One region of the Lichenibacterium dinghuense genome, then DNA from elsewhere that is predicted to be linked to it. Evidence: predicted binding sites of a transcription regulator. Region 1 holds the regulator's gene; each other region holds the start of a gene.
The links. Region 1 encodes LexA, which represses DNA repair genes until DNA is damaged. Its sites were predicted from a motif close to TGTTCNNNNTGTGTTCNG; they were not measured.
Positions count from the first base shown of each region.

Region 2: L7N97_RS22810 (ImuA family protein) is a predicted target of LexA. The motif match lies at 5,052-5,069, and genes of this name have one in related genera.
Region 3: uvrA (excinuclease ABC subunit UvrA) is a predicted target of LexA. The motif match lies at 7,811-7,828, and genes of this name have one in related genera.

Region 1 covers NZ_JAJLMN010000001.1:4,306,935-4,316,930, forward strand. Annotated here, with positions in the region: gene rnd (ribonuclease D) at 1-47, opposite strand, end outside; gene aspS (aspartate--tRNA ligase) at 240-2,090, shown strand; gene L7N97_RS20515 (hypothetical protein) at 2,114-2,848, shown strand; gene lexA (transcriptional repressor LexA) at 2,879-3,574, opposite strand; tRNA gene L7N97_RS20525 (tRNA-Gly) at 3,842-3,916, opposite strand; gene L7N97_RS20530 (DEAD/DEAH box helicase) at 4,031-5,560, opposite strand; gene L7N97_RS20535 (hypothetical protein) at 5,750-6,004, opposite strand; gene parE (DNA topoisomerase IV subunit B) at 6,141-8,204, opposite strand; gene recJ (single-stranded-DNA-specific exonuclease RecJ) at 8,384-9,996, shown strand, end outside.
Region 2 covers NZ_JAJLMN010000001.1:4,750,314-4,760,309, reverse strand. Annotated here, with positions in the region: gene L7N97_RS22840 (stimulus-sensing domain-containing protein) at 1-1,474, shown strand, start outside; gene L7N97_RS22835 (HPr kinase/phosphorylase) at 1,471-1,938, shown strand; gene L7N97_RS22830 (PTS sugar transporter subunit IIA) at 2,047-2,448, shown strand; gene L7N97_RS22825 (HPr family phosphocarrier protein) at 2,452-2,754, shown strand; gene L7N97_RS22820 (accessory factor UbiK family protein) at 2,823-3,080, shown strand; gene L7N97_RS22815 (MFS transporter) at 3,205-4,410, opposite strand; gene L7N97_RS22810 (ImuA family protein) at 5,141-6,013, shown strand; gene L7N97_RS22805 (Y-family DNA polymerase) at 6,021-7,460, shown strand; gene L7N97_RS22800 (error-prone DNA polymerase) at 7,677-9,996, shown strand, end outside.
Region 3 covers NZ_JAJLMN010000001.1:678,718-688,713, reverse strand. Annotated here, with positions in the region: gene L7N97_RS03265 (cysteine desulfurase) at 1-527, shown strand, start outside; gene L7N97_RS03260 (SUF system Fe-S cluster assembly protein) at 539-916, shown strand; gene L7N97_RS03255 (hypothetical protein) at 991-1,590, shown strand; gene trmFO (methylenetetrahydrofolate--tRNA-(uracil(54)-C(5))-methyltransferase (FADH(2)-oxidizing) TrmFO) at 1,609-3,036, opposite strand; gene L7N97_RS03245 (DUF1127 domain-containing protein) at 3,188-3,343, opposite strand; gene L7N97_RS30130 (DUF1127 domain-containing protein) at 3,480-3,719, opposite strand; gene L7N97_RS30125 (DUF1127 domain-containing protein) at 3,866-4,102, opposite strand; gene uvrA (excinuclease ABC subunit UvrA) at 4,618-7,695, opposite strand; gene ssb (single-stranded DNA-binding protein) at 7,938-8,471, shown strand; gene L7N97_RS03220 (aspartate aminotransferase type Ic) at 8,540-9,808, shown strand; gene gyrA (DNA gyrase subunit A) at 9,926-9,996, shown strand, end outside.

The DNA of each region.
Region 1 (9,996 bases):
CGGCGGCAGACGGCGGCGAGCTCTTCTGTGGTGGTGATCAGCGTCATCCGGCTCCCATAGAGCAAGCGCGCGCGCGTTGCGAGCGCCTGGCCGGGGATGAGTCAACGATCTGCCGCAATCGTCGCAACGAAAGAGCGCGCGCCCGGCCCTTTGACAAGCCTGTCGCTTTTCAAGACAAAGCCGGCACGTCCGCGGAGCCCCGCGCGCCCCGGTCTTCCGAGCTTCGAGAGTCAGCCATCATGCACCGCTACCGCACCCACACCTGCGGCGCCCTCAGCGAAGCCGAGATCGGTGCCGACGTGCGGCTGGCGGGCTGGTGCAACCGCATCCGCGACCACGGCGGCGTGCTGTTCATCGACCTGCGCGACCATTACGGCACCACGCAGGTGGTGATCGACCCCGACTCGCCGGCCTTCGCGCAGGCAGAGAAGCTGCGTTCCGAGTGGGTCGTGCGCGTCGACGGCCCCGTGCGCCGCCGCCCGGCCGGCACCGAGAACGCCGACATGGCCACGGGCCACGTCGAGCTCTACGCCGCCGAGATCGAGGTGCTGGGCCCCGCCGCCGAGCTGCCGCTGCCGGTCGCGGGCGAGCAGGACTACCCGGAGGAGATCCGGCTCAAGTACCGCTTCCTCGACCTGCGCCGCGAGCGGCTGCACAACAACATCATCCTGCGCTCGCGCGTCATCGACAGCCTGCGCACCCGCATGAAGGGGCAGGGCTTCACCGAGTTCCAGACGCCGATCCTGACCGCCTCCTCGCCCGAGGGCGCGCGCGACTACCTCGTGCCGAGCCGCGTGCACCCCGGCAAGTTCTACGCGCTGCCGCAGGCGCCGCAGCAGTTTAAGCAGCTCATCATGGTGGCGGGCTTCGACCGCTACTTCCAGATCGCGCCCTGCTTCCGCGACGAGGACGCCCGCGCGGACCGCTCGCCCGGCGAGTTCTACCAGCTCGACATCGAGATGAGCTTCGTGACGCAGGACGACGTGTTCGACACGGTGGAGCCCGTGCTGCGCGGCATCTTCGAGGAGTTCGGCCGCGGCCGGCCCGTCACGCAGAAGTTCACGCGCATCCCCTATGCCGAGTCGATGCTGCTCTACGGCAACGACAAGCCGGACCTGCGCAACCCGCTGCGCATCGCCGACGTGAGCCGCGAGTTCGCCGACGAGAGCGTGACCTTCAAGGCCTTCAAGGGCGTGATCGACAAGGGCGGCGTGGTGCGCGCGATCCCGGCGCCGGGCGCCGGGGCGCAGCCGCGGAGCTTCTTCGACAAGCTGAACGACTGGGCGCGCGGCGAGGGATCGGCCGGCCTCGGCTACGTGGTGCTCGACGCCGACGAGGCGGGCGCCGTGGTGGGCAAGGGGCCGATCGCCAAGTTCATCCCCGCCGACGTGCTGGCGCGCATCTGCTCGGCCGCCAAGGTGGGGCCCGGCGACGCCGTGTTCTTCGCCGCCGACGTGGAAGCCAAGGCGGCCCGCCTCGCCGGCCTCGCCCGCACCCGCATCGGGCGCGAGCTGAAGCTCGTCGACGAGGACCGCTTCGAGCTCTGCTGGATCGTCGACTTCCCGATGTACGAGTGGAACGAGGAGGAGAAGAAGGTCGACTTCTCCCACAACCCCTTCTCGATGCCGCAGGGCGGCCTCGACGCGCTGGAGGGGCAGGACCCGCTCACCATCAAGGCCTACCAGTACGACATCGTGTGCAACGGCATCGAGCTGTCGTCCGGCGCCATCCGCAACCACCGCCCCGACGTGATGCGCAAGGCCTTCGCCATCGCGGGCTACGACGAGGCGGTGCTGGAGGAGCGGTTCGGCGGCATGTACCGCGCCTTCCAGTACGGCGCGCCGCCCCACGGCGGCATCGCGCCGGGCGTCGACCGCATCGTCATGCTGCTGGCCGACGAGGAGAACCTGCGCGAGATCGTGCTGTTCCCGATGAACCAGCGCTGCGAGGACCTGTTGATGGGGGCGCCCGCGCCCGCGACCCCGAAGCAACTGCGCGAGCTCCACATCCGCTCGACCGCGGCGCCGGCCGCCCCGGCGCCGAAGCCGGCCGCGGAGCCCGACGGCGTGGTGTCGCCGCACGGGGCCTGAGGCGGCGGGACAGGGCAGGGGCCGTGCAGACCGTCGTCTGCATCCGCTGGGGGAGCGAGTACGGGGCCGACTACGTCAACCGGCTCCACCGCGCCGTGATGCGCAACGTGGCGCGGCCGACGCGCTTCGTCGCCTTCACGGACCCGATCGATGGGCTCGACCCCGCGATCGAGGCGAAGCCGATCCCCTCGATCCACCTGCCGCAGGGTCTGAAGCCCGGTCCGTGGCGCAAGCTTGCGCTCTGGGCCGCCGATCTCGGGGGGCTCAGCGGCGACCTCCTGTTCCTCGACCTCGACATCCTGGTGACGGGGTCGCTCGACGCGCTGTTCGACCACGAGCCGGGCAAGCTCGTGCTGGTGCGCAACCCCACGCAGGGGCGGCGCGAGGGCATCGGCAACTCGTCGGTGATGCGGTTCCGCGCCGGCTCGGCGGCGCATCTCGTGTCGGACTTCGAGAACGACGCGGTGGCGATGTCGCATCGCTTCGACAACGAGCAGATCTACGTCACCAAGGCGTCGCGCCTGGCCGTCGCCTTCTGGCCGGAGCCCTGGTGCCCGAGCTTCAAGCACAGGCTGCTGCCGCCCTGGCCGCTCTACCTGTTCCGGGCGCCGGCGCTGCCCGACGAGGCGCGCGTGGTGGTCTTCACGGGCCATCCCCGGCCCGACGAGGCCATGGCGGGGCGCTGGCCAGCCAAGTGGTATAAGAAGTTCTACCGATCGCTGCCGCCCGTGCCCTGGGTGGGGCAGCACTGGCGCTGACGGGCCGGTCCCGGCCCGTCGAGAGCGCGGTCAGTAGCGGCGGAACAGGCTCACCAGCACGCCCTGCACCTTGACACGCTCGGGCCCGAAGATGCGAGTCTCGTAGGCGGCGTTGGCGGGCTCCAGCGCCACCGAAGCTCCGCGGCGGCGCAGGCGCTTCAGCGTGGCTTCCTCGTCGTCGACCAGCGCCACCACGATGTCGCCTGTGTTGGCCGTGTCCTGGCGGCGGATCACCACCGTGTCGTTGTCGAGGATGCCGGCCTCGATCATCGAGTCGCCGCGCACTTCGAGCGCGAAATGCTCGCCCGAGGCCAGGAAGTCGGCCGACATCGAAATCGTGTGGCTCTGCGTCTGGATGGCCGAGATCGGCGTGCCGGCGGCGATCCGGCCCATCACGGGGATCTCGAAGGCGCCGGGGAGGTCGCGCGAAGGCTCGGCCCGCGGCTTCGGCGCGGGCTTGCCGCCCTTCAGCAGCGTGAGGCCCTTCGGCTTGGCGGCCTCGGCGGCGACCTGCTCGGGCAGGCGCAGCACCTCCAGCGCGCGGGCGCGGTTCGGCAGGCGACGGATGAAGCCGCGCTCCTCAAGGGCCATGATGAGGCGGTGAATGCCGGACTTGGACTTCAGGTCCAGCGCGTCCTTCATCTCGTCGAAGGAGGGCGGCACGCCGGTCTTCTGCAGTCGGGCATGGATGAAGCGGAGCAGTTCACTCTGCTTTTCGGTCAGCATGGGCGGACTCTCCCAGCGCACGCTCGATCCGGAATGCCGATGCGGCTCCGCCTCGACGGGCGTCAAAACAAAACAAGAACGTGATATGTGTTCTTGATGCGTTCTGCAAGTGGGGCGTGTGAGGCGCGGCGCGCATCGGCCTGGGAGATCGTCGCCTGTCCACAGGGAGAGCGTCCGACCCGATCCGGCGATCGCTGATGCCCAATCGACTTGAGCCGACCAAGCGGCAGAGCGTTCGGAGTCGGAAAGAACTGTCGCGAGCTGATCTGGAGCGGGCGAAGGGATTCGAACCCTCGACCCCAACCTTGGCAAGGTTGTGCTCTACCACTGAGCTACACCCGCATCCATGTCGCTGCGGCGACGAGGGATGTATGCCGGATTCGATCCGGAATGACAAGGGGGGCGGAGCAGGTTTCTGCTCCGCCCCCCTCGTGACAATTTCGGAAGCGCCCCGCCTCAGGCGTCGGTGCCGGCCTTGATCCGCACCGGGCGCAGCAGGAACGAGGGGACGTGGTCGCCGAGGCCGATCACGACGTCGTCGTCCTCGTCCGAGCGATGGCGCCGGTCGAAGCCGCGGCCGGCCGGGCGCTCGTCGCGCGAGCGCGGGGCCGAGGCGGACTCGCTGCGGCGCGTCGAGGAACTGGGCGGGGGCGCCAGCGTCGGGCCGGCGTCGGCCGAAGCGCGCTCGGTGCGCTCGCGCGTCGGCTCCCGGCCGTCGCTCCGCCCGCGGTTCTCGCCGCGGCGGCCGCCGCGCGACTCGGAGGGCCGGCCCTCGCCGCGTCCGCCCGCGCGGCGCGAGCGCCGGTCGCGCGAGCCGCCCTCATCTTCGTCCTCGACGGCCGGCTCGGCGTCGGCCACCTGGTCGAGCGTCGCGCCCTGCCAGTCGATCTTCTTCTGGATCAGCTTCTCGATGTCGTCGATGTAGCGCTGGTCGGCCTTGGTGACGATCGAGACCGCGGTGCCGCTGCGGCCCGCGCGGCCCGTGCGGCCGATGCGGTGGACGTAGTCCTCGGCGTGGGTCGGGACGTCGAAGTTGTAGACGTGGCTGACCATCGGGATGTCGAGGCCGCGGGCCGCGACGTCGGAGCAGACCAGCAGCGACACCTTGTTGTTGCGGAAGGCGTCGAGCGACACCATGCGCGAGCGCTGGTCCATGTCGCCGTGGAGGCAGCCCACCGAGAAGCCGTGCTTCTCCAGCGACTTCGTCAGCAGCGCGACGTCGCGCTTGCGGTTGGAGAAGATGATCGCGTTGGTGAGGTCCTCGGCGCCGCGCAGCAGGCGGCGCAGGACCTCGCGCTTGGCGGGGCCGGGCGCCGAGGCCACGAGCGACTGCGTCACGCTCGCCGCCGTCGAGGACGGGCGGGCCACCTCGATGCGGGCGGGGTCGTGCAGGAACGCCTCGGTGAGGCGCGTGATCTCCGGCGGCATCGTGGCCGAGAAGAACAGCGTCTGCCGCGTGAACGGCACGAGCTTGCAGATCTTCTCGATGTCCGGGATGAAGCCCATGTCGAGCATGCGGTCCGCCTCGTCGATGACCAGGATCTCGATGCCGGTGAGCAGCAGCTTGCCGCGCTCGGCGAAGTCGAGGAGGCGTCCCGGCGTGGCGATCAGCACGTCCGCGCCGCGGGTGATCTTGGCCTCCTGGTCGGCGAAGGACACGCCGCCGATCAGCAGCGCCACGTTGATCTTGTGGTTGGCGCCGTAGCGGACGAAGGCTTCCTCGACCTGCGCGGCGAGCTCGCGCGTCGGCTCGAGGATCAGGGTGCGCGGCATGCGGGCGCGGGCGCGGCCGGTTTCCAGCCGGGAGATCATCGGCAGGGTGAAGGCGGCGGTCTTGCCGGTGCCGGTCTGGGCGATGCCGAGCACGTCGCGGCCCGCGAGCGCGACCGGGATGGCCTGTTCCTGGATCGGCGTCGGGGTCGTGTAGCCGGTGGCTTCGACCGCCTGCAGGACCTTGTCGCTGAGGCCGAGTTCGTTGAAATTCATCAGGTGTTGCGTCTACCGTCGACGGAGCACGGCCGCGTGACCCGCGTGTAGCCGTGAGGGGACAGGCACGATCGATCGTGCGCCGAGGAGCGACGCGGGACGCCCATTGATGACAGGGGACATAAGCGGAAACCGCGACAAGTCAACGACGCGCGGGATATTCCACGCGGAATGGTGAAGCGCCGTGCTTCAGCGGATGCGGATCACCAGGGCGCTGCCGGCCGGCACCGATCCGGTGGGGGTCATGTCCACGTTGGGGTCTGCGGCGGCGCGCTGGCTCGCCGCCGGCGCGGGGGCGCGATAGGCGACGAGCGAGATCCGGCCGGACTGCGACAGCCAGTCGAGCCCGTGGGCGCCGGCGAGGCTCGCCACGCAGACGGCGGCGGCGGCCAGCGCGAACCACTGGACCGCGGAGCCGCGCCGGTCACTCACGAAATCGGGCATCGTCGATCCAGCGTCGGGGGTGACGGCAGACTGACGATGCGGGGTTGCCAGGGGCTTAAGGATGAACGGGACGCGGCCGAAACGGTGAAGAGGCGGTGGAAACCGTTCACCCTCCGTCGACCATGGCTTTCGAGGCTCAAACGTCGACGAGGTCGGCCGCGCCGGACGCGCGCTCCTGGATGAAGGCGAAGCGCGCCTCCGGCTTGTTGCCCATCAGCCGCTCCACCGCGTCGCGCGTGCCGCTCTGGTCCTCCTCGAGCACCGTCACGCGCAGCAGCGTGCGCTTCGACGGGTCCATGGTGGTCTCCTTGAGGTCGCGCATGGGCATCTCGCCCAGGCCCTTGAAGCGGCTGATCTCGACCTTGCCCCGCCCCGTCATGGCGGTCTTCATCAGGAAGTCCTTGTGGGCGTCGTCGCGCGCGTAGACGGATCTCGTGTTCTGCGTCAGCCGGTAGAGCGGCGGCACGGCGATGAACAGGTGGCCGCCGTCGATCAGCCTGGGCATCTGCCGATAGAAGAAGGTGATCAGCAGCGAGGCGATGTGGGCGCCGTCGACGTCGGCGTCCGTCATGATGATGATCTTGTCGTAGCGGAGCTCGCCGTCCTTGTAGTGCGTGCCCGTCCCGCAGCCGAGCGCCAGCGCGAGGTCGGCGAGCTGCTGGTTGGCGGCGAGCTTGTCGCGCGTGGCGTTGGCGACGTTGAGGATCTTGCCGCGCAGCGGCAGCACCGCCTGGCTGGCGCGGTCCCGCGCCTGCTTGGCCGAGCCGCCCGCGCTGTCGCCCTCGACGATGAACAATTCCGAGCCCTGCGCGGCCGAGTTCGAGCAGTCGGCGAGCTTGCCGGGCAGGCGGAGCTTGCGCGTCGCGCTCTTGCGCGCCACGTCCTTGTCGGCCTTGCGGCGCAGGCGCTCGTCGGCGCGCTCGACGCTCCAGTCGAGGAGCTTCGCGGCCTGCGAGGGCGCGGCGGCGAGCCAGTGGTCGAAGCTGTCGCGCATCGCCGCTTCCACGATGCGGCCCGCCTCGACGGTCATCAGGCGGCCCTTGTTCTGCCCCTGGAACTCCGGCTCGCGGATGAACACGGACAGCAGCGCCGCGCAGTTCAGCATCACATCGTCGGCCGTGACGTTGGCGAAGCGCCGCGCCTGCCCGATCCGCTCGGCGTGGTCCTTGAGGCCGCGGAGCAGCGCCGCGCGCAGTCCGTTCTCGTGCGTGCCGCCGTTCGGGGTCGGGATGGTGTTGCAGTAGGCGTGGACGAAGCCGTCGTCGTCGCTGAGCCAGGTCACGGCCCATTCGAGCGAGCCGTGGCCGCCGGGCTTGGTCACCTTGCCGGTGAAGGGCTGCTCGGCCACGAAGCTGCGGCCCTCGACCTCCTGCGCGAGGTGGTCCTTGAGGCCGCCGGGGAAGCGGAACACGGCCTCGACGGGCGTCTTGGTGCCCTCGACGAGCTCGGGCGCGCAGTGCCAGCGCACCTCGACGCCGCCGAACAGGTAGGCCTTGGAGCGCGCCATGCGGAACAGCCGCGCCGGTTCGAGCTTCGCCTCGGGGCCGAAGATCTCCGCGTCCGGCTTGAAGCGCACGCGGGTGCCGCGCCGGTTGGCGACGCGGCCCACCATCTCGATCGGCCCCAGGACGAGGCCGCGGGCGAAGCACTGGCGGTACAGCGTCTGGGCGCGCGCGACCTCGACCTCCAGCCGCTCCGACAGGGCGTTGACGACCGAGATGCCGACGCCGTGCAGTCCGCCCGAGGTCTGGTAGGCGCCCGAGTCGAACTTGCCGCCCGCGTGCAGCGTGGTCATGATGACTTCGAGCGCCGAGCGGTCGGGGAACTTCGGGTGCGGGTCGACCGGGATGCCGCGGCCGTTGTCGGTGATCGACACGAAGCCGTCCGCTTCCATCGCGACGTCGATGCGGCTCGCGTGGCCCGCCACGGCCTCGTCCATGGAATTGTCGATCACCTCGGCGAAGAGGTGGTGCAGGCCCGCCTCGTCGGTGCCGCCGATGTACATGCCGGGGCGCCGCCGCACCGGCTCCAACCCTTCCAGAACCTCGATCGAGGCGGCGGTGTAGCCGGCCTCGTCGGGAGTCCCGTCGCGCAACGGCAGGGCGCGGCGCTTCTTCCCGGCCTCGGCGATGGACGGCACGTCGTCGTTCACGGCGAACAGGTCCTCGGGGACGGCGGCGGCGGCGGACCTGGGAGACATCGGCGGGCCCTGCGGGACGGTGGGATACGGGAACAGACCGTGTACATAAGCCCGAGACGGTTAACATGAAACCCTTTCGCCATCGAGTCGCGCCGGGGTAAGGGTGCCGCCCTCCCGCGAAGGAGGCTCCCGCTCGCGCCGATCGAAGGCCTCCATCCCGTGAAAACCCTCCGCCGCCGATGAACCCGCTCGTGCTCGACGTCGCCCGCTCGATGACGGGCCGCGCCTGGCGGGCGCGGCTCGACGAGGCCGGCGCGCGGCGCGCGGCCGCGATCGCGCAGAGCCACGGCATGCCGGACCTGCTGTCGCGCGTGCTGGCGAGCCGCGGCCGCGACGTGGCGGACTGCGCGGCCTTCCTCGACCCCAGCCTGCGCGCGCTGATGCCGGACCCCGACGTGCTCGCCGACATGCCGGCCGCCGTGGAGCGGCTCGCCCGCGCGGTGCGGGCGGGGGAAAGCGTCGCGGTGCTGGGCGACTACGACGTCGACGGCGCCTGCGCGGCGGCCCTGCTGGTCGGCTATCTGCGGGCGGCCGGGCTCGACCCCGCGATCCACATACCCGACCGGCTGGTCGACGGCTACGGGCCGAGCGTGCCGGCCGTGGCGGCGCTGGCGACGGGCGGCGCCACGCTGCTCGTGATGGTGGACTGCGGCTCGACGAGCCTCGTGCCGCTGGAGGAGGCGGCGCGGCGCGGGCTCGACACGGTGGTGATCGACCACCACCAGCTCGGCGCCGAGCTGCCGCGCGCGGCGGCCCTCGTCAACGCCAACCGCCCCGACGACCTGTCCGGCCTCGGCCACCTCTGCGCCGCCGGCGCGGTCTTCATGGTGCTGGTGGCGCTGCACCGCGCCCTCAAGGCTTCCGGGTTCTGGGACGGGCGCGCCGCGCCCGACCTCCTCGCCGCGCTCGACCTCGTGGCCCTCGCCACGGTCGCCGACGTGGTGCCGCTCACCGGTCTCAACCGGGCCTTCGTGGCCAAGGGCCTCGCCGTGATGGCGCGGCGCGCCCGGCCCGGCCTCGCGGCGCTGTTCGACGTGGCGGGCGCCGACGGCGCGCCCTCGCCCTTCCACCTCGGCTATCTCGTCGGCCCGCGCATCAACGCCGGCGGCCGCATCGGCGACTCGGCGCTCGGCACGCGCCTGCTCCTGACGCCTGACCCGGTCGAGGCGGCGCGCATCGCCGCCGACCTCGACCGGCTGAACCGCGAGCGCCGCGTGATCGAGCTCGCCGCCGTCGAGGAGGCCGAAGCGGAAGCGCTCGCCCTGGTCGGGGGCGGGGACAGCGCGGTGATCGTGGCCGCTGCCGAAGGGTGGCACCCCGGCGTCGTCGGGCTCGTCGCGGCGCGGCTGCGCGAGCGCTTCGACCGGCCCGCCTTCGCCATCGCGCTCGCGGGCGACACCGGCACCGGCTCCGGCCGCTCGACCCCCGGCGCGGACCTCGGGGCCGCGGTGCGGCTCGCCGTCGAGCGAGGGCTGCTGCTGAAGGGGGGCGGCCACGGCATGGCGGCGGGCGTGACGCTGCCGGCGGCGAGCCTGCCCGCCTTCCGCGACTTCCTGCACGACCACTTCGCCGACGCCGTCGCGCGGTCCCGCGCCGAGGCGGCCCTGGAGGTCGACGGGACGCTGGGCGCGGGCTCCGCCACGCCGGAGCTGATCGGCGGGCTCGAGGCCGCGGGCCCCTTCGGCGCCGGCGCGCCGGAGCCCGTGGTGGCGCTGCCGAGCCACCGCGTGGTGGACTGCGGCACGATGGGCGAGGGGCACCTGCGCGCGACCCTGGCGGGCCGCGACGGCAG
Region 2 (9,996 bases), 440 kb from region 1:
GCCGGGCCAGCCGCCCAACGCCGACGAGGACGCGGCGGCCTTCGAGTTCTCCATCAACCCCGACCGTGTCGGGCCCGTGCTGCGCCGCCTCGTGACGCCGACCGGCACGCGGGCGCGCATCTTCGACAGCAACGGCGTGCGCGTGGTCGACACCCGCGCCATGGCGCTGCCCGGCGCCCGCTCGAAAGCGCTGCCGGCGTCGGACCTGCCGTGGCTCGAGCGGGCCTGGCTCGACCTCCGCCGCCGCCTGGGCAAGCCGGAGGCCGCCCTCGACGAGGGGCGCAACGGCGACGCCGAGCTGCCCGAGGTCGCCGAAGCGCTGGGCGGTCACACGCGCTGGATCGTGCGGGTCAACGCCCGCGGCCAGACGATCGTGTCCATGGCCGTGCCGATCGTCAACGCCAACAAGGTCCAGGGCGCGCTGCTCCTGTCCACCCAGCCCGGCGACGTCGACAAGATCATCGCGTCCGACCGCTGGGCCCTGTTCCGGGTGTTCCTGGTCGCGGCCGTGGTGATGTTCGTGCTGTCGCTGTTCCTCGCCAACACCATCGCGGGGCCGATCCGCCGGCTCGCCGAGGCGGCCGAACGGGTGCGGCGGGGCGTCGATTCGCGCGAGGAGATCCCGGACTTCACCGCCCGCGCGGACGAGATCGGCCACCTGTCGCGCGCGCTGCGCGACATGACGCGCGCTCTCTATTCCCGCATGGAGGCGACGGAAAGCTTCGCCGCCGACGTGGCGCACGAGCTGAAGAACCCGCTGACCTCGCTACGCAGCGCGGTGGAAACCCTGCCCCGCATCAAGGCGGAGGAGTCGCGCGGGCGGCTCACCGCCATCATCCAGCACGACATCAAGCGGCTCGACCGCCTCATCAGCGACATCTCGGACGCGTCGCGGCTCGACGCCGAGCTCGCCCGCAACCGCACGGCGGGGCTCGACGTGGCTGCGCTGGTGCGCACCGTCGTGTCGGTGGCCAACGAGGTCGAGCGCGGCGACGGCGTGCGATTCGCCCTCACGGTCGCCCTGCCCCCGCCGGGCCAGGACGGGCCGGGCTACCGCGTGATGGGCCACGATTCGCGCCTCGGGCAGGTCATCAACAACCTGCTCGACAACGCCCGCTCCTTCTCGGAGGAGGACGGAACGGTGCGGGTCTCGGTGCGGCCGGCCCGGCTCGACGAGGAAGGCCGGGCCGGCGTCGAGGTGATCGTCGACGACGACGGGCCCGGCATCCCGGCCCACGCCTTCGAGCGCATCTTCGAGCGCTTCTACACCGACCGGCCCGACCAGGGCTTCGGGCAGAACTCGGGGCTCGGCCTGTCCATCTCGCGCCAGATCATCGAGGCGCACGGCGGACGCATCTGGGCCGCCAACCGCGTCGCCCCCGCGGCCGAGGACGGGGAAAGCGAGCCGGGCGAGCCGCGCGTGTTCGGCGCCCGCTTCACGGTGTGGCTGCCCGCCGTGGGGGCGCGCGGGTGAGCGACGGGCAGAACCTCCACGCCACCACGGCCGTGCTGGGCGAGAGCGGCGTGCTGATCCGGGGCGCGTCGGGCGCCGGCAAGACGGCCCTCGCCCTGGCGCTCGTGGACCAGGTCCGATCCTCGGGCGCCTTCGCCCGACTGGTCGCCGACGACCGCACGCTGGTGACGCGCCGGGGCGACCGTCTCGTCGCCCGGCCGCATCCCGCGCTGGCGGGGCGCGCCGAGCGGCGCGGTCTGGGGATCGTCGCCGTCGAGCACGAGCCCGCCTGCGTGCTGGGCCTCGTGGTCGACCTCGTCGAGGGCCGGCCGGAGCGCCATCCCGCGCCGGACGCGCTGCGCTGCGCCATCGCGGGCGTCGTGCTGCCCCGCGTCTCGCTCCCGGCGGGGCCGCCGAGCCTCGACGCCATCGCCTTGGTCAGGACGGCGCTGGTGAGGGCGGCCTTGCCCGGCGTGGCGCCGTGAGGGCGACCCTATTTCGCTTGCCAAGTTCGCCGCGATGCACAAGATTGCGCCGGGACCGAACGGTCGAGCAGGCAGTCTTCCCGGCAAAGGCATGAGCGGTAGCTTGCAATGATCGGTATGGTGCTCGTGACCCACGGCCACCTTGCGACGGAATTCCGCGCCGCGCTCGAGCACGTCGTGGGGCCGCAGAGGGGCATCGAGACGATCACCATCGGTCCCGAGGACGACATGGAGCAGCGGCGCCAGGACATCGTGTCCGCCGTGGCCAGCGTCGACACCGGCCAGGGCGTCGTGCTCCTGACCGACATGTTCGGCGGCACGCCCTCCAACCTCGCCATCTCGGTGATGGACCGCACCCGCGTCGAGGTGGTGGCGGGCATCAACCTGCCCATGCTGATCAAGCTCGCCTCGGTGCGCGAGGCGGCGAGCCTTGAGGTCGCCGTGACCCAGGCCCAGGAGGCCGGGCGCAAATACATCAACATCGCCAGCCGCGTGCTGAACGGGAAGTAGCGCATGGAGCAGGGGGCCGAGGCGGTGGACGGGGCGGCGGTGACGCGCGACCTCCCCATCGTCAACCGCAAGGGGCTGCACGCCCGGGCCACGGCCAAGTTCGTCCAGTGCGTGGAGCACTTCCAGGCCGACGTCACGGTGACGCGCTCGGGCGAGACCGTCGGCGGCCAGTCGATCATGGGCATCCTGACGCTGGGCGCCGGCCGCGGCACCACCGTCACGGTGTCGGCCACCGGGCCCGACGCGCAGGCGGTGGTGGACGCCCTGGCGGCCCTGGTGGCGAACCGGTTCGGCGAGGACGAATAGCGCGGGCGGGCTTGCGGCCGGGCGCAAGCGGAGCCATGTCGGCGGCGGACCAGCACAGGACCCGAGCCATGCCCCAGACCCGCGGCCGCATCTTCGACGACTTCGCCAGCCTCATGACCAACGCCGCCGGCGTCGCCAACGGCGTCAAGCGCGAGGCCGAGACGGCCGTGCGCTCGCAGGTCGAGCGCATCCTGGCCGGCATGAACGTGGTCACGCGCGAGGAGTTCGAGGCCGTGCGCGAGATGGCGGCCCTGGCCCGCGAGGAGAACGACGAGCTGCGCCGCCGCATCGCCGCGCTCGAAGCCGGGCGGGCGCCTGGCCTCTGATCCGGATCGGTTTCGAAGGGCCCCCGGCCTTTCGCGGGGTCCGGGGCGGCGCCCCGGTGCTTTCTTCTCGGGCCGCCACCCCGAACCCCGCCGGAGGCGAGGCCTTCGGGAACCGGACCCGGCCTCAGGCCTTCGCCCGCCGCTCCAGCGCGGCCGAGACCCCGAAGACCGCGAGGCCCAGCGCCGGCAGGGCGGCCGCGACCGAGCCGGTCGAGGTCCAGCCGTAGCCGGCCGCGACCGTGATGCCGCCGAGCCAGGCGCCGAGCGCGTTGGCGACGTTGAAGGCCGAGTGGTTCAGCGCCGCGGCCAGGGTCTGCGCGTCGGCGGCGACGTCCATCAGCCGCGTCTGCAGGCCGGGCAGGATGGCGAAGCCGCAGCCGACCAGGAACAGCGCCTCCGCGGCCGTCCAGGGATTGTGCGCCGCACAGGCGTAGACCGCGCCGACGGCGGCGTCCCACGCGAGCACGCCCGCGATGGCCGGCATCAGGGCGCGGTCGGCCAGCTTCGAGCCGACGACGTTGCCGGCCGTCATGCCGAGGCCGAACAGCACCAGGGCGGCCGGCACCAGCGCCAGCGGCAGGCCCGCCACCTGGGTCAGCGTCGAGCTGACGTAGGTGTAGATGGCGAAGACGCCGCCCGACCCCACGGCGGCGACGCCCAGCGTCAGCCACACCTGCGGGCGGCGCAGCGCGCCGAGCTCGACGAGAGGGCTCGACGCGGTGGCCGAACTCGTGGGGACGAAGAGCGCGACCAGCAGCACCGTCAAGAGCCCCACGCCGCCCACGCCCGCGAAGGCGAGGCGCCAGCCGAGCGACTGGCCGAGCAGGGTGACGAGCGGCGTCCCCACCACGGTGGCGATGGTCAGCCCCATCATGACGCGGCCGACCGCGCGGGCCCGCCCTCCGGCCGGGGCCAGCGAGGCCGCGACCAGCGAGGCGACGCCGAAATAGGCGCCGTGCGGCATGCCGGTGAGGAAGCGCAGGCCGAGCAGCGCGTGGTAGCCCGGCGCCAGCGCGCTCAGGAGGTTGCCGAGCGCGAAGACCCCCATCAGCCCGATCAGCAGCGTGCGGCGATGAAGCTTGGCGGCCAGCACGGCGATGATCGGCGAGCCCACCACGACGCCGAGCGCGTAGGCGCTGATGACGTGGCCGGCCGTGGGCTCGGAGATGTCGAGCGTGCGGGCGAGGTCGGGCAGGAAGCCCATCGTGGCGAACTCGCCGGTGCCGATGGCGAAGCCGCCGACCGCCAGCGCGAGCTCGATCAGGCCGGTGCGGCGCCGGTCCGTCCTGGCCGGCGCGGGAACGACGCGGGGAAGGATGGCGTCGGTCATGGGATGTCCCCCGTCTCGAAGGTGGCGCGCCCGAGGCGCGCGAAGCCGGCCCGCGGGCCCTCGCAGGGGCTCGCGATCCCGGGTCGGCGATCGTATCGTCCGACTTATTGTGCGCTGCAATAGGCGTGCCGGGCACCCGGACCGCCGCATGGCTGCGTCCCGCCTCCGGAGCCGGCCTCTGTTGCAGAGGATGAGCAGAGACGCCGGCCGCTCCCCTCTCCCTCATGGCTGTCGGAGAGCATCGGGGTAGCTCCCTTCTCCCCTCGCGGGAGAAGGGGGCCCGGCGAAGCCGGGTCGGATGAGGGGGCATGGCGCCGTGCTCGACGATGAGCCCTCCCGCTCCGGACAGCGGGCGCTCGTCCCCTCATCCGCCTCCACTGCGTGGAGGCACCTTCTCCCGCAAGGGGAGAAGGGGGCTGACCCCGATGCTCCGAGATCCTTGAAGCCGGTGGCTCCACAAGGGACGGGGCCGAGCGAGACCGGAGACGATCGAACGAGCTGACCCAATGCCATTCAGCTGTGGATAAGCCGCTCGACCCCACAATCCAGGGCAGCAAAACTGTGGGTTCAATCCTCCGGGGACACCAACCCGCGGTGTTTCCCCCAGTATTGACTCGGCGAGCCGGACCCGGAATCCATATCAGAACAAAACAGGAACACATGGTGGGCCCTCCCGATTGTCGGGAGGGACCGCCGGTGAGTCGCGTGGTCGCATCGTCCGGGGCGAGCTTTGTCGGATCTCCACCACATCTCGGGTGTCGCCGCCCTGCGCGACACCGTCGCCCGCATCGAGGCGGGGCGGTCCGGCGCGCCGCGGCGGCGCGCGGCCTCGGGGCCGCCGCCGGTCGGCCTCGGCGACGGGGCGCTGCCGCTCGACGCGGCGCTGGGGGGCGGCCTCCGGCGCGGGGCCCTGCACGAGGTCGTGGCCGAGGACGCGCGGGACGCCGCCGCGGCGGCCGGCTTCGCGCTCGCCGCCGCCGGGCGCTGCGCCGGGCCCGCGCCGCTGGTGTGGATCGTGGAGGACCACGCCGCGGCCGAGACCGGCCTGCCCTACCGGCCCGGCCTCGCCGCGCACGGGATCGACCCCGACCGGCTGATCCTGGTCCGCACCGGCGACGGGCCGGCGACGCTCTGGGCTCTGGAGGAGGCGCTGCGGCTCGGGGCGCCGGCCGTGCTGGCGGAGCTGTGGAGCGCCAAGCCCTACGGGCTCGCTCCGTCGCGCCGCCTGCTGCTCGCCGCGCAGAACGGCCGCGGCGCCGCGATCCTGCTCCACGCCGGCCTGGCGGGCCGGGGCGCGGGCCTGTCGAGCGCCGCTGAGACGCGGCTGGCCGTGGCGGCCTGCCCGAGCCCGCGCCTCGCGTCGGCGGGGAGCCGCGTGCCCATCCCCGGCCCCCCCGCCGTGGCGGTGCGAGTGCTGAAGCTCCGCCTCGGCGGCGAGGCCGACCTCGACCGCGACCGCCGTCACGCGCTCGTCTGGAACCAGCACAGGAGATGCTTCGATGCTCACGCGCTACCTGTCGGCGTTTCTGCCCCTGCTGCCGACGGACCGCGTCCGGCGCGCCGAAGCGCGAGCGTCGTCGCCTTCGGGGCCCGCGCCGGATGAAGCGCTCGTGATAGTCGCCAAGGTGAAGGGCGCGCAGCGTCTCACGGCGGTCTGCGCGCTGGCCGCGGCACGCGGCCTCCGTCCCGGCCAGGCGCTCGCCGACGCGCGGGCTCTGTGCCCGGCGGTGCGCGTCGTCGAGGCAGACGCGGGTGCCGACGCCGCCCTGATGGCGGCGGTCATCGACTGGTGCCGGCGCTTCACGCCGCTGTCGGCGCCCGACGGGCCGGACGGCGCCATGCTCGACGTCGGCGGCTCGGCGCATCTCTTCGGCGGCGAGACGGGGCTGGTCGAGGCGGTGGAATCGGGCCTGCGGCGCCAGGGCCTCGCCTGCCGCGCCGCCGTGGCGTCGACGCCCGAAGCCGCCTGGGCCCTGGCGCGCTTCGGGACCGAGACGATCGCCCCGGCGCCGCACGAGCCCGGCTTCGAGCCCCTCGCCGCCGCCCTGCCCCTGGCGGCGCTGCGGATCGCGCCCGAGGTGGTGGCGGGGCTCGGCCGCGCCGGCCTCGCCCGCGTCGGCGACCTGCTCCATCGCCCGCGCGCTCCCATCGCGGCGCGTTTCGGCGCCGAGGTGCTCCAGCGGCTCGACGGGCTGATGGGGCGCAGCCTGTCGCCCATCGGCCCGCGGTTCGAGGCCCCCCGCTGCGTGGCGGAGCGGCGCTTCGCGGCCGGGCTGACCCGCGCCGAGGGGATCGAGGCGGCGCTGCTGCCGCTGTGCCGCCACCTCTGCGCCGCGCTGGCCCGGCGGGGCGAGGGCGCCCGGACGGTGGCGGCGAGCTTCTTCCGCGTCGACGGCGCCGTGAAGCACCTGCGGCTCGGCACGAGCCGCCCGACGCGCGACCCCGAGGCGCTGTTCGCGCTGTTCCGGGAGAAGATCGCGGCCCTCGGCGAGGACGGGCTCGACACCGGCTACGGCTTCGACCTGATCCGCCTCGCCGTGGCCGAGGGCGAGAAGCTCGACGCGCGCCAGGACGGGCTCGATCCGGAGGACGCGGGTTCGGCCGACTCCTTCGCCGACCTCGCGGACCGGCTCGGGGCGCGGCTGGGCCTCCGGCGCGTGCTGCGGCTCGCGGCCCGCGACAGCCACCTGCCGGAATGCGCCGTGGTGGCGCTCCCGATGGCCGCGCCCGACCCCGGGCCCGGTGGCGACGGCGCGGGCCTGTGCCGGCCGATCCGCCTGTTCGAGCGGCCCGAGCCGATCGACACCGTGGCCTCGGTGCCGGACGGGCCGCCGGTGCGGTTCCGCTGGCGGCAGGTCATGCACGACGTCGCCGCCATCGAGGGGCCAGAGCGGATCGCGCCGCAATGGTGGACCGGCGAGGCCGAGCTCACGCGCGACTACTTCCGCGCCGAGGACCGCCACGGCCGCCGCTACTGGCTCTACCGCGAGGGCCTGTTCGGCCGCGAGGTCGACCGCCCGCGCTGGTTCCTGCACGGGCTGTTCGGGTGAAAACGCTCGGGGCTCTCAGGACGCGCTCCCCTTCTCCCCTCGCGGGAGAAGGTGTCGACGCGAAGCGGCGACGGATGAGGGGGCTTGGCGCGGCGCCATCCGCTTCGAAGGGTGCATCGTCGAGCGCGGCGCCATGCCCCCTCATCCGCCTCTGCTCCGCAGAGGCACCTTCTCCCGCGAGGGGAGAAGGGGACCGCGTCCTGACGGGATAGGGACGTGACACGCTTCGCCGAACTGGCCGCCGCCACCAACTTCTCGTTCCTGCGCGGCGCCTCGCACCCCGAGGAGATGGTGGCGCAGGCCCGCGCGATCGGGCTCGCCGGCGTCGGCATCGCCGACCGCAACTCGCTGGCCGGCGTGGTGCGGGCCTGGAGCTACCGCCGCGACAATATCCCCGCGGACGAGCCCTTCCGCGTGGTCGTCGGCGCGCGGCTCGTCTTCGCCGACGGCACGCCCGACGTGCTGGCCTACCCGGTCGACCGCGGCGGCTACGGGCGGCTGACGCGCCTCCTCACGCTCGGCAACCGCCGTGCCGCCAAGGGCGACTGCCGCCTCGTGCTGCCCGACCTCCTGGCGGGCAGCGACGGGCTGCAACTGATCCTGTGCGAGGGATCGGGCCGCGGCGGCGAGCCGCCATCGCCCGAGGACTGGGCGCCGCTCGTCGCCGCCCTGCGGGAAGCCGCGCCGGACCGCGTCTGGCTCGCCGCGACGCAGCTCTACGGGCCGGCCCACCGGCGGAGTCTCGCGGAGCGGGCCGCCCTGTCGCGCCTGACCGGCGCGCCGCTCCTCGCCACCAACGCGCCGCTGATGCACCACCCGGACCGGCGGCCGCTCGCCGACGTGGTCGCCTGCATCCGCGAGGGCCTGAGCCTCGACGCCATGGGACGCCGGCTCGACGCCCATGCCGAGCGCCACCTGAAGCCCGCGGCCGAGATGGCGCGCATCTTCGCGGAAGCGCCCGAGGCGGTCGGCGAAACGCTGCGCTTCCTGGCCGGGATCGCGTTCGACCTGTCGCAGCTGAAATACAACTACCCCGACGAGCTGCGCGACGGTTACGCCACCGAGCGCGAGGCGCTCGAAGCCTATGCCGAGGCGGGGCTCGCCGAACTCTACCCGCTCGGGGCGCCGGCGAAGGTGCGCGCGCAGCTCGACAGCGAGCTCGCGATCGTGGCCCAGCTCGGATACTGGGCCTATTTCCTCACCGTGCACGACATCGTGCGCCACGCGCGGAGCCTCGGCATCCTGTGCCAGGGCCGCGGCTCGGCGGCCAATTCGGTGCTGTGCTACGCGCTCGGCATCACCTCCGTGGATCCCGTCCACCACGACCTCCTGTTCGAGCGCTTCCTGTCGGTCGAGCGGCGCGAGCCGCCGGACATCGACGTCGACTTCGAGCACGAGCGGCGCGAGGAGGTGATCCAGTACATCTACCGCCGCTACGGGCGCGAGCGCGCCGCGCTGGCCGCGAGCGTCGTGACCTATCGCACGCGCTCGGCCGTGCGCGAGGTCGGCCGCGCCTTCGGCCTGTCGGACGACGCCGTGGCGGCGCTGAACGGCACGGTGTGGGGCTACTGGTCGAAGGGCATCGACCCCGGGGAAGCGAAGCGCATCGGCTTCGACCCCGGCGAGCGGCGCCTCGCGCAGGTGCTGCGGCTCGCCGAGGAGCTGAGCGGCTTCCCGCGCCACCTGTCGCAGCACACGGGCGGCTTCGTCATCACCCGCTCGCGGCTCGACGACGCCGTGCCGATCCTCAACGCCGCCATGGCGGAGCGCACCACCGTCGAGTGGGACAAGGACGACCTCGACGCTGTCGGCATGCTCAAGGTCGACGTGCTGGCGCTCGGCATCCTGTCGGCGCTCCAGCGCGGCTTCGACCTCATCGACCGCCACTACGGCGAGCGATACCGCCTCGCCACCGTGCCGGGCGAGGACGAGGCGGTCTACCGCATGATCAGCCGCGCCGACACGATGGGCGTGTTCCAGATCGAAAGCCGGGCGCAGATGTCCATGCTGCCGCGCCTGCGGCCGCGCGAGTTCTACGACCTCGTGGTCGAGGTCGCGATCGTGCGGCCCGGGCCCATCCAGGGCGACATGGTTCACCCCTACCTGCGCCGGCGCGAGGGGTCGGAGGCCGTCACCTACCCGTCCGCGGAGCTGGAAGCCGTGCTCGGCAAGACCATGGGGGTGCCGCTGTTCCAGGAGCAGGCGATGCGCATCGCCATCGTGGCGGCGGGCTTCACCCCGTCAGAGGCGGACGGCCTGCGCCGCGCCATGGCGACCTTCAAGCGCGTCGACCTCGTCGGGCGGTTCCGCGACAAGATGATCGGCGGGATGGTGGAGCGGAAGTATGACTTGGCCTTCGCCGAGCGCTGCTTCGCCCAGATCGAGGGCTTCGGCACCTACGGCTTCCCCGAGTCCCACGCCGCCGCCTTCGCGCTGCTGGTCTACGCCTCGGCCTGGATGAAGTGCCGCTACCCGGACGCCTTCGCGTGCGCGCTGCTGAACAGCCAGCCGATGGGCTTCTACGCCCCGGCCCAGC
Region 3 (9,996 bases), 3.6 Mb from region 1:
GCATCGGCGTGCTCTACGGCAAGAAGGACCTGCTCGCGTCCCTGCCGCCCTTCAACGGGGGCGGCGAGATGATCGACACGGTCACGACCGAGGACATCACCTACAACACGCCCCCGCACCGCTTCGAGGCCGGCACGCCGCCGATCGTCCAGGCGATCGGGCTCGGCGCCGCGCTCGACTACATGATGGGCATCGGCCGCGACCGCATCCGCGCCCACGAGCGCGACCTCACGGCCTACGCCCACGAGCGGCTCGGCCGCGTGAACTCGCTGCGCATCTACGGCCACGCGCCGGACAAGGGCGGCATCGTCAGCTTCACGATGGAGAACGCCCACGCGCACGACGTCGCCACCGTGATCGACCGCTACGGCGTGGCGGTGCGGGCCGGCACGCATTGCACCATGCCGCTGCTCCAGCGCTTCGGCGTGACGGCGACCTGCCGCGCGTCGTTCGGGCTTTACAACACGCGCGGAGAGGTCGATGCCCTCGCGGACGCGCTTCTGCGCGCCGAAGCGCTCTTCGCCTGAGGGTCAAGAAGATGTCCGACACCGCCGCCCCCGCCGCGCCGAACCTGCCGGAGGTCGAGGCCTCGGCGATCCCGCCGGCCGAGCTCGACACCATCACGGAAGGGCTCGTCGCGGCCCTGAAGACCGTCTACGACCCCGAGATCCCCGTCGACATCTACGAGCTCGGCCTCATCTACAAGATCGAGATCGACGATTCGAAGTTCGTCGCCATCGACATGACCCTGACGGCGCCGGGCTGCCCGGTGGCCGGCGAGATGCCGGGCTGGGTCGAGACGGCGGCCTCGGCCGTGCCGGGCGTCGCCGGCGCTCGGGTCAACATGGTCTTCGATCCGCCGTGGGACCAGAGCCGCATGTCGGACGAGGCTCGCGTCGCCCTCGACATGTGGTGAGGCCGCAGATCGCTTGAAATCGTGCCCGTCCCGTCCTTCCCTGTGGAGATCGCAGCGAAAGGGCGGGACCAGACATGGCGGGATACGAGGACGACGCCTACGGATCGTACGGCTATGGCGGGTACGGGTCGTATTACGCTTATCGATATCCGAACAACTACCTCGATGCCAGCGCCGGCCTGGATGGGCCGGGAAGCCACTACTATCTGTCCGTCTCGGCCAACGGCGCCGTCTACACGAGTTCGGCCTACGAGAGCTATGACGGCGGCGTGTTCCAGCAGAACACGATATCGAACTCCCGGTTCACCGACGTCGAGACGACGTACAAGTACAGCAACGGAGGTTACAGCTATTTCCATAGTTCGAGCGCGTCATCGCCGACGAACCCCGCGGCCGCGAGCTATGGGTATGGCTACGCTCCGAGCATACCGGGCCACTACGAGGCCTATCGCTACTCGTCCATGACGTCGACGAGCTATCGATCCGGCGCCATCACGGCGCTCGACGACCGCTTCTTCACCTACACGTCCTTCACCGACGGGAGCGCGGTCGGCTCCTACAGCGAAACGACCCAGGACCAGAGCGGCGGACGGACCGTGCCCGGATCGGTGATGACCTATCAGGTCGCGGGCTACGACTACGGGGGCGGCTACACGGTCTATCTCCACCGCTGAGGCCGGGGAGCCCGGCCCTCAGCAGGCTTCGGCGAGGTCCGCGGCATCGGCCGCGGCCAGCCACCCCTCCAGGTCCCGCTCGGCCCGCAGGCTCATCGCCCGCTTGTTGGCCTTGGCCTTCTCCGGCCCGCGCAGCTTCTTGCCCGTCTCCGAGCGCGGGGCCTCGCCGAGCGGCGGGAACAGGCCGAAGTTGACGTTCATGGGCTGGAACGACGAGGGGCCGGCGTCGATCGTCTCGATGTGGCCGCCGGTGATGTGGTTGATCAGCGCGCCGATCGCGGTCGTGGCCGGCGGCATCGCAGGCTCCTCGCCGCGCCGCTCGGCCGCCGCCATGCGGCCCGCCATCAGGCCAACCGCGGCGCTCTCGACGTAGCCCTCGCATCCGGTGATCTGCCCGGCGAAGCGCAGCCGCGGCATGGCTTTGAGCCGAAGCCGGCCGTCGAGCAGCCGCGGCGAGTTGATGAATGTGTTGCGGTGCAGCCCGCCGAGCCGCGCGAACTCGGCCTTCTCCAGGCCGGGGATGGTGCGGAACACCTCGACCTGCGCGCCGTGCTTCAGCTTCGTCTGGAAGCCGACCATGTTGTAGAGCGTGCCGAGCGCGTTGTCCTGGCGGAGCTGGACGATGCCGTAGGGCTTCACGGTCGGGTCGCGCGGGTTGGTGAGCCCCACGGGCTTCATCGGCCCGTGGCGCAGCGTTTCGCGCCCGCGCTCGGCCATGACCTCGATGGGCAGACAGCCGTTGAAGTAGGGCGTGCCCTCCCATTCCTTGAAGGACGTCGTCTCGCGGCTCAGCAGCGCGTCGACGAAGGCCTGATACTGGTCGCGGTCGAGCGGGCAGTTGATGTAGTCGAGCCCGTTGCCGCCCGGCCCGACCTTGTCGTAGCGCGACTGGTACCAGGCCTTGTCGAAGTCGATCGAGTCCTTGTGGACGATGGGCGCGATGGCGTCGAAGAAGGCGAGGTGCTCCTCGCCGCCGACGCCGGCGATGGCCTGGGCGAGCCCCGGCGAGGTGAGCGGGCCGGTCGCCACGATCACGCTGCTCCAGTCCTCGGGCGGCAGGCCGTCCACCGCCTCGCGGCGGACCTCGATCAGCGGCTCCTCCTGGATCGCGCGCGTAACCGCGGCCGAGAAGCCGTCGCGGTCGACCGCCAGCGCGCCCCCGGCCGGCACCTGATGCCGGTCCGCGCAGTGCATGATGAGCGAGCCGAGCCGCCGCATCTCGCGGTGGATCACGCCCACCGCGTTGCCGAGCGCGTCGTCCGAGCGGAAGGAGTTGGAGCAGACGAGCTCGGCGAGGTCGGTGGTCTTGTGCGCGTCGGTGGGCCGGACGGGGCGCATCTCGTGCAGCACGACGGGGAGGCCGGCGCGGGCGATCTGCCACGCCGCCTCGGAGCCGGCGAGGCCGCCGCCGATGACGTGGATGGGTTCGGGCTGTGTGGTCGACATGCCGAAACCTACGGGACCGGCGCGGCACGGGCAAGGCGGACGGTCCCGCCGCTCCATCCCAGCGCGGGCGGGGATGAGCGGACCGGAACGAAGACGCCCGCCGGAGCGGGGGCTCGCGGCGGGCGGGAACGATGGGCGTCGGGTGCGAGGCTCAGGCCTCGTCGGTGCTCTGGCGGACCAGGGCGGCGATGTCGGCCCGGCCGATGCCGAGGTCGTTCAGCTCGCGGTCGGACAGGCGGGACAGCTCGCGCACGGAGTCGCGGTAGCGGCGCCAGGCGGCGATCTTCAGGGTCAGGGACTTCAGCATGGAGTTTCTCCGTTCTTGGTGAGCCTCCGGCGGCCGCGGAAGCGCGGCGCGGGGGCGTCGGGGTCATGCCCACCCACACACAACGGCGGGCATGTCGCGTCCCCGAGCCGGGACGGCTCGGGACGGGATCTCGGGCTCAGGCCGCCAGCGAGGTCGGCGCGTGGGCGGCCCAGGCCGGGCCGATGTGGGCGTCGTCGTTGGCCGCGGGCACGAAGGCCGGCTCGATCTCGTGGAACGTGCCGTCGGCCACGAAGGGGATGTCGCCGCGGCCGATGCCGAGGTCGGCCAGCTCGCGGTCGTTCAGCAGGGACAGCTCGCGGATCGTCTCGCGGCGCAGGCGCCAGGCGGCGTAGCGGGTCATGATGGATGCGATCATGGGGGGCTCCATTCGTTGTCGCCCCGAGGGCCGGCGGATCCGGCGATGGAGCGATGGTCCGCGTGCCCGCCCACACACAATGGCGGCCACGGTGTTCGCCGGCTCCGGGCCGGCACCTCCGCCACGGCGTCGTGGCGGCGGAGGGGTCAGGCCGCGACCGACCGGCGGGCGTGAGTGCCCCAGGACGGGGCCATGGTGCCGACCGGCTCGCGGGCGGAACGCGCGACGGTGCCCTCGGGGGCCGGCGCCCGCGACATCTCCTCGACGACGCCGCGGATGTCGGAGCGGCACAGGCCGAGGTCGGCCAGCTCGCGATCGGACAGGCGGGACAGCTCGCGGATGGCCTCGCGCTCGCGGCGCCAGGAAGCGATGAAGTTCAGCATCGAAAGGTTCCTTGTTGTTCGCGGCACGAGGCGCGTCGCCCCGTCCCGCTCGACCTTTGATGCAGTGCAATATACGCAGATTCGCCGATGCGAGAAGCCAGACTCGCAACCGTCTGATATGCGCAAGATGCGGGGCTTCGTTCACGTCCAGGTAGGGATTGAGGCGAAAATCGCGTCACACAAGCGACAAAGACGGCATTTAGCCCTCCTGCAGCGCTCCGCTCATGTGAAATTTGCATGACAGGATGGGGGCGACCGGCGGGGTGGAACCGCTTGCGACCGGGATCGTCCGGCGGCGGCGGAGCGCGTGGCGGCCGACCGGGACATCCATATGGTGCGTTGCAAAAACGCGATGGGCCGGAGCAAGCTCCTGGCCAGCCATCGCGGCCGCGGCGAGGCGGCCTTGATCGCGGCTCCTCGGCCGACGCTCCGCTTCCCGGCGCAGTCTGACGGCTTCGGTCGCTCGGCCGTGCTCGCGACGGCGGGCGGGGGGCTCGCGATCCGGGCCGCCCCCGCTATTCCGCGGCGGCCTGCAGCGGGCGGCGCGCCAGCACGTCGCGCAGGAAGCGCCCGGTGTGGCTGGCCGGGTTGCGGGCGACCTCCTCGGGCGAGCCTGTCGCCACGATGCGGCCGCCGCCGTCGCCGCCCTCGGGGCCGAGGTCGACGATGTGGTCGGCCGTCTTGATGACCTCGAGGTTGTGCTCGATCACTACCACCGTGTTGCCCTGGTCGACCAGCTCCTGCAGCACCTCGAGGAGCTTGCGCACGTCCTCGAAGTGCAGGCCCGTGGTGGGCTCGTCGAGGATGTAGAGCGTGCGGCCCGTGGAGCGGCGCGACAGCTCCTTGGACAGCTTCACGCGCTGCGCCTCGCCGCCCGACAGGGTGTTGGCCTGCTGCCCGACCTTGACGTAGCCGAGGCCGACGCGCGCCAGCGTCTTCATCTTGTCGCGGATCGAGGGCACGGCCTTGAACAGGTCGGCCGCCTCCTCGACCGTCATGTCGAGCACGTCGGCGATGGAGTGGTCGCGGTACTTCACGTCGAGCGTCTCGCGACCGTAGCGCTTGCCCTTGCACACGTCGCAGGTGACGTAGACGTCGGGCAGGAAGTGCATCTCGATCTTGATGACGCCGTCGCCCTGGCAGGCCTCGCAGCGCCCGCCCTTGACGTTGAACGAGAAGCGCCCCGGCCCGTAGCCGCGCGCCTTCGATTCCGGCAGGCCGGCGAACCAGTCGCGGATGGGCGTGAAGGCGCCCGTGTAGGTGGCGGGGTTCGAGCGCGGCGTGCGGCCGATCGGCGACTGGTCGATGTCGATGACCTTGTCGAGGAATTCCAGGCCCTCCACGGCGTCGTGCGGCGCGGGGTGCTCGGCGCCGCCGCCGAGTCTGCGCGCCGCCGCCGCGAAGAGGGTGTCGATCACCAGGGTCGACTTGCCGCCGCCCGACACGCCCGTGATGCACGAGAAGGTGCCGAGCGGCACCTCCATGGTGACGTTCTTGAGGTTGTTGCCCCGCGCGTTGACGACCTTGAGGGACTGGCCCTCCTTGGCGGCGCGGCGCCGGCGCGGCACGCCGACGGTCTTGCGGCCGGCGAGGTAGTCGCCGGTCAGCGAGGCGGGGTTGGACATGATCTCGCGCGGCGTGCCGGCTGCCACGATGTGGCCGCCGTGCACGCCCGCACCGGGGCCCACGTCGACCACGTAGTCGGCGCTGAGGATCGCGTCCTCGTCGTGCTCGACCACGATCACGCTGTTGCCGAGGCTTTTCAGGCGCTGCAGCGTGCCGAGCAGCCGCTCGTTGTCGCGCTGGTGGAGGCCGATCGAGGGCTCGTCGAGCACGTAGAGCACGCCGGTGAGGCCCGAGCCGATCTGGCTGGCTAGGCGGATGCGCTGGCTTTCGCCGCCCGACAGCGTGCCGGCGCCGCGGCCGAGCGTGAGGTAGTCGAGCCCGACGTCGATCAGGAAGCGCAGCCGGTCGCGGATCTCTTTGAGGATCCGCACCGCGATCTCGTTGCGCTTGTCGTCGAGCTGCGCCGGCAGGGCGTCGAACCAGGCGATCGCCTTGCGGATCGAAAGCTCAGCGGCCGACGAGATCGTCCTGTCCGCGATCCGCACCGCCAGCGCCTCGGGCTTGAGGCGCGCGCCCGCGCAGGTGGGGCAGGGCACCGCGCCCATGTAGCGGCCGATCTCCTCGCGGATGAACTCCGAGTCGGTCTCCTTGAAGCGCCGGTCGAGGCTGCGCACCACGCCCTCGAAGGGCTTCGACACCCCGTAGGCGCGCGAGCCGTCGTCGTACTGGAAGCGGATCACCTCCTCGCCCGAGCCGAACAGCACGGCGTCGCGGAAGCTCTGGGGCAGGGCGTTCCACTTGGTGTCGAGCTTGACCTTGTAGTGGCGTGCCAGCGCGTCGAGCGTCTGCGCGTAATAGGGCGAGGACGACTTCGACCAGGGCGAAATGGCGCCGCGCTTCAGGCTCAGCGTCGGGTCCGGCACGACCCGCTCGGCGGCGACCTGCATCTGCGAGCCGAGCCCGGCGCAGACCGGGCAGGCGCCGAACGGGTTGTTGAAGGAGAACAGCCGCGGCTCGATCTCGGGGATGGTGAAGCCCGACACCGGGCAGGCGAACTTCGACGAGAAGACCACCTCCTTCGGCGAGCCCTCCGGCGGCTCGTCGGCGAACTCGACGACCGAGATGCCGTCGGCCAGCTCCAGCGCGGTCTCGAAGGACTCGGCGAGGCGCGTCGCCATGTCGGGGCGCACCGCGATGCGGTCCACCACGACGCCGATGTCGTGCTTGAACTTCTTGTCGAGCGTCGGCGCCTCGTCGAGCGGGTAGAACTCGCCGTCGACCTTCAGGCGCTGGAATCCCTTGCGCTGGAATTCGGCGATCTCCTTGCGGTACTCGCCCTTGCGGCCGCGCACCACGGGCGCGATCAGGTAGAGGCGCGTGTTCGGCGGCAGGGCCAGCACGCGGTCCACCATCTGGCTGACAGTCTGGCTCTCGATCGGCAGGCCCGTCGCGGGCGAATAGGGGATGCCGATGCGCGCCCACAGGAGGCGCATGTAGTCGTAGATCTCGGTGACGGTGCCGACCGTGGAGCGCGGGTTCTTCGAGGTCGTCTTCTGCTCGATCGAGATGGCGGGCGACAGGCCGTCGATCTGGTCGACGTCGGGCTTGCCCATCATCTCCAGGAACTGGCGCGCGTAGGCGGACAGCGATTCCACGTAGCGGCGCTGTCCTTCCGCGTAGATGGTGTCGAAGGCCAAAGATGATTTGCCCGAGCCCGACAGGCCGGTGAAGACCACCAGCTTGTCGCGCGGGATGGTGAGGTCGACGTTCTTGAGGTTGTGCTCGCGCGCGCCCCGCACCACGATGCTGTCGCGGTCGGGCAGGCGGGGCGGCTCGGCGTCGAACAGCTTCTCCAGCGCGGCGTCGCTCATCTCCGCGGGCGCGGCCGGCCCGGGGGCCGCCTCCGCGGCCGCGCCCTTGATGGCCCTGACCTTGCGGACGATGCGCGGGGCAGGGGTTTCGGCGGCTTCGGGCGCCTCTGCGGCCGCTTCGGCCTTGCGGGTGCGGGAGCGGGGCTGTTGCGCCATGGAGGGACGGGTTCCAGGATGAGGACGGCCGGCCGCGGAACCGGTTTCGCCTCCATATAGGGGTGCCATGCCGTATCGGCACCGCCGCCGTTTCGCGCTTACCACGGATGTGCTAGGGAACATAGAGGGAACGGGTCGGCGGAGTTTGGTAACCGCCGCCTTGTAGGAACGGGTCAAGGTCGGGTCCGGCGCCGCGTCGCGCGCCGAGGGCCCACACTCATCGAGGTCCCGAGGAGGGCACCATGTCGGGCAGCGTCAACAAGGTCATTCTGGTCGGAAACCTGGGCAAGGATCCCGAGGTGCGCCGCATGCAGTCGGGCGACGCGGTGGTGAACCTGCGCCTCGCCACCACGGAATCCTGGCGCGACAAGGCGTCCGGCGAGCGCAAGGAGAAGACGGAGTGGCACTCCGTCGTGATCTTCAACGAGAACCTCGCCAAGGTGGCCGAGCAGTACCTGAAGAAGGGCTCGAAGGTCTACGTCGAGGGCCAGCTCCAGACCCGCAAGTACAACGACAAGGACGGCAACGAGCGCTACAGCACCGAGGTGGTGCTGCAGCGCTTCCGCGGCGAGCTGACCATGCTGGAAGGCCGCAACAGCGGCGGCGGCGGCTTCGCGGGCGACGACGACCGCGGCTCCTTCGACCGCGGCGGCGACCGGGGCGGCGACCGCCCGTCCTTCGGCCGCTCCTCGCCGATGGACCGCGGCGGCAACTCCGGCGGCGGCGGCCGCGGCGGCTCCATGTCGGACGCGATCGACGACGACATCCCGTTCTGATGACGGGTTTCCTTCTCCCGTGGAACGGGAGAAGGATCGCGCACGCCGTCCTGAGCTAGACTGTCCTGATGACCGACCTTTCCGCCGACCTCGCCCGCACCCGCGCCGACTACGAGAGCTTCAAGGCCCGCGGCCTCAAGCTCGACATGACGCGGGGCAAACCCTCGCCCGAACAGCTGTCGCTGTCGGACGCCATGCTGCTGCCGCAGGGCAACCGCGACACCACCACGGCGGCCGGCGAGGACGCGCGCAACTACGGCGGGGACCTGCGCGGCCTGCCAGAGGTCCGCGCCCTGTTCGGCGAGGCGCTCGGCCTGACGGCGGACGCCATCGTGCTCGGCAACAACTCGTCCCTCGCCCTGATGCACGACTGCATCGTGTGGGCGCTGCTCAAGGGCGTGCCGGGCGGTGAGCGGCCCTGGTCCAGGGAGGCCTCGCCGGCCTTCATCTGCCCCGTGCCGGGCTACGACCGCCACTTCGGCCTGACCGAGGAGTTCGGCTTCCGCCTGCTGCCGGTGCCGCTCACGGGGCAGGGCCCCGACATGGACGCGGTCGAGGCGCTCGCCGCCGACCCGTCCGTGAAGGGCATGTGGTGCGTGCCGCGCTACTCGAACCCGACCGGCGAAACCTACGCCGACGAGACCGTGCGCCGCCTCGCCGCGATGAAGACGGGCGCGCCGGACTTCCGCCTGTTCTGGGACGACGCCTACGCGGTCCACCACCTGACCGAGCGCCGCACGCCGCTGGCCTCGATCCTCGACCTCGCCCGCGAGGCCGGCCACCCGGACCGCGCCTTCTGCTTCGCCTCGACCTCCAAGGTCACGCTGGCCGGCGCCGGCGTCGCGCTCTTCGCCTCATCGCCCGCCAACGTGTCCTGGTTCCTGGCGCGGGCCGGGCGCCGCACCATCGGCTCCGACAAGCTGAACCAGCTCCGCCACCTGCGCTTCCTGCGCGACGCCGAAGGGCTGCACGCCCACATGGTCCGGCACCGCGATCTGATCGGCCCGAAGTTCGACGCCGTGCTCCGCGCGCTGGAGCGGCGGCTCGGCGGCACCGGTCTCGCGCGCTGGTCGCGGCCCGAGGGCGGCTACTTCATCAGCGTCGACGCCGTGCCGGGCACAGCCTCCCGCGTCGTGGCGCTCGCCAAGGCGGCCGGCCTGGCGCTGACCCCCGCGGGCGCGACCTGGCCCGGCGGGCGCGACCCGGAGGACGCCAACCTGCGCCTCGCCCCCACCTTCCCCAAGCTCGGCGACGTCGAGGCCGCGGCCGAGGGCATCGCCATCTGCATCGCGCTCGCGGGGCTCGAGAAGCGCGCCGAGGACACCGCCGCGGCCTGAGGCGGACAGCGTCCTTCCGCCTGTAAAACCTCGCGGATCGTCCTCTCGACACCCATATAGAACCGAGATCAGAACCGCCGGCGCGCCAGCGCCGGGCCGTCCGCGAAGGGATGCCACTTGGCCGACACCGACGACAGAATCGAAGATCCGAACGGCATCCGGCCCGTCTCCATCGCGGACGAGATGAA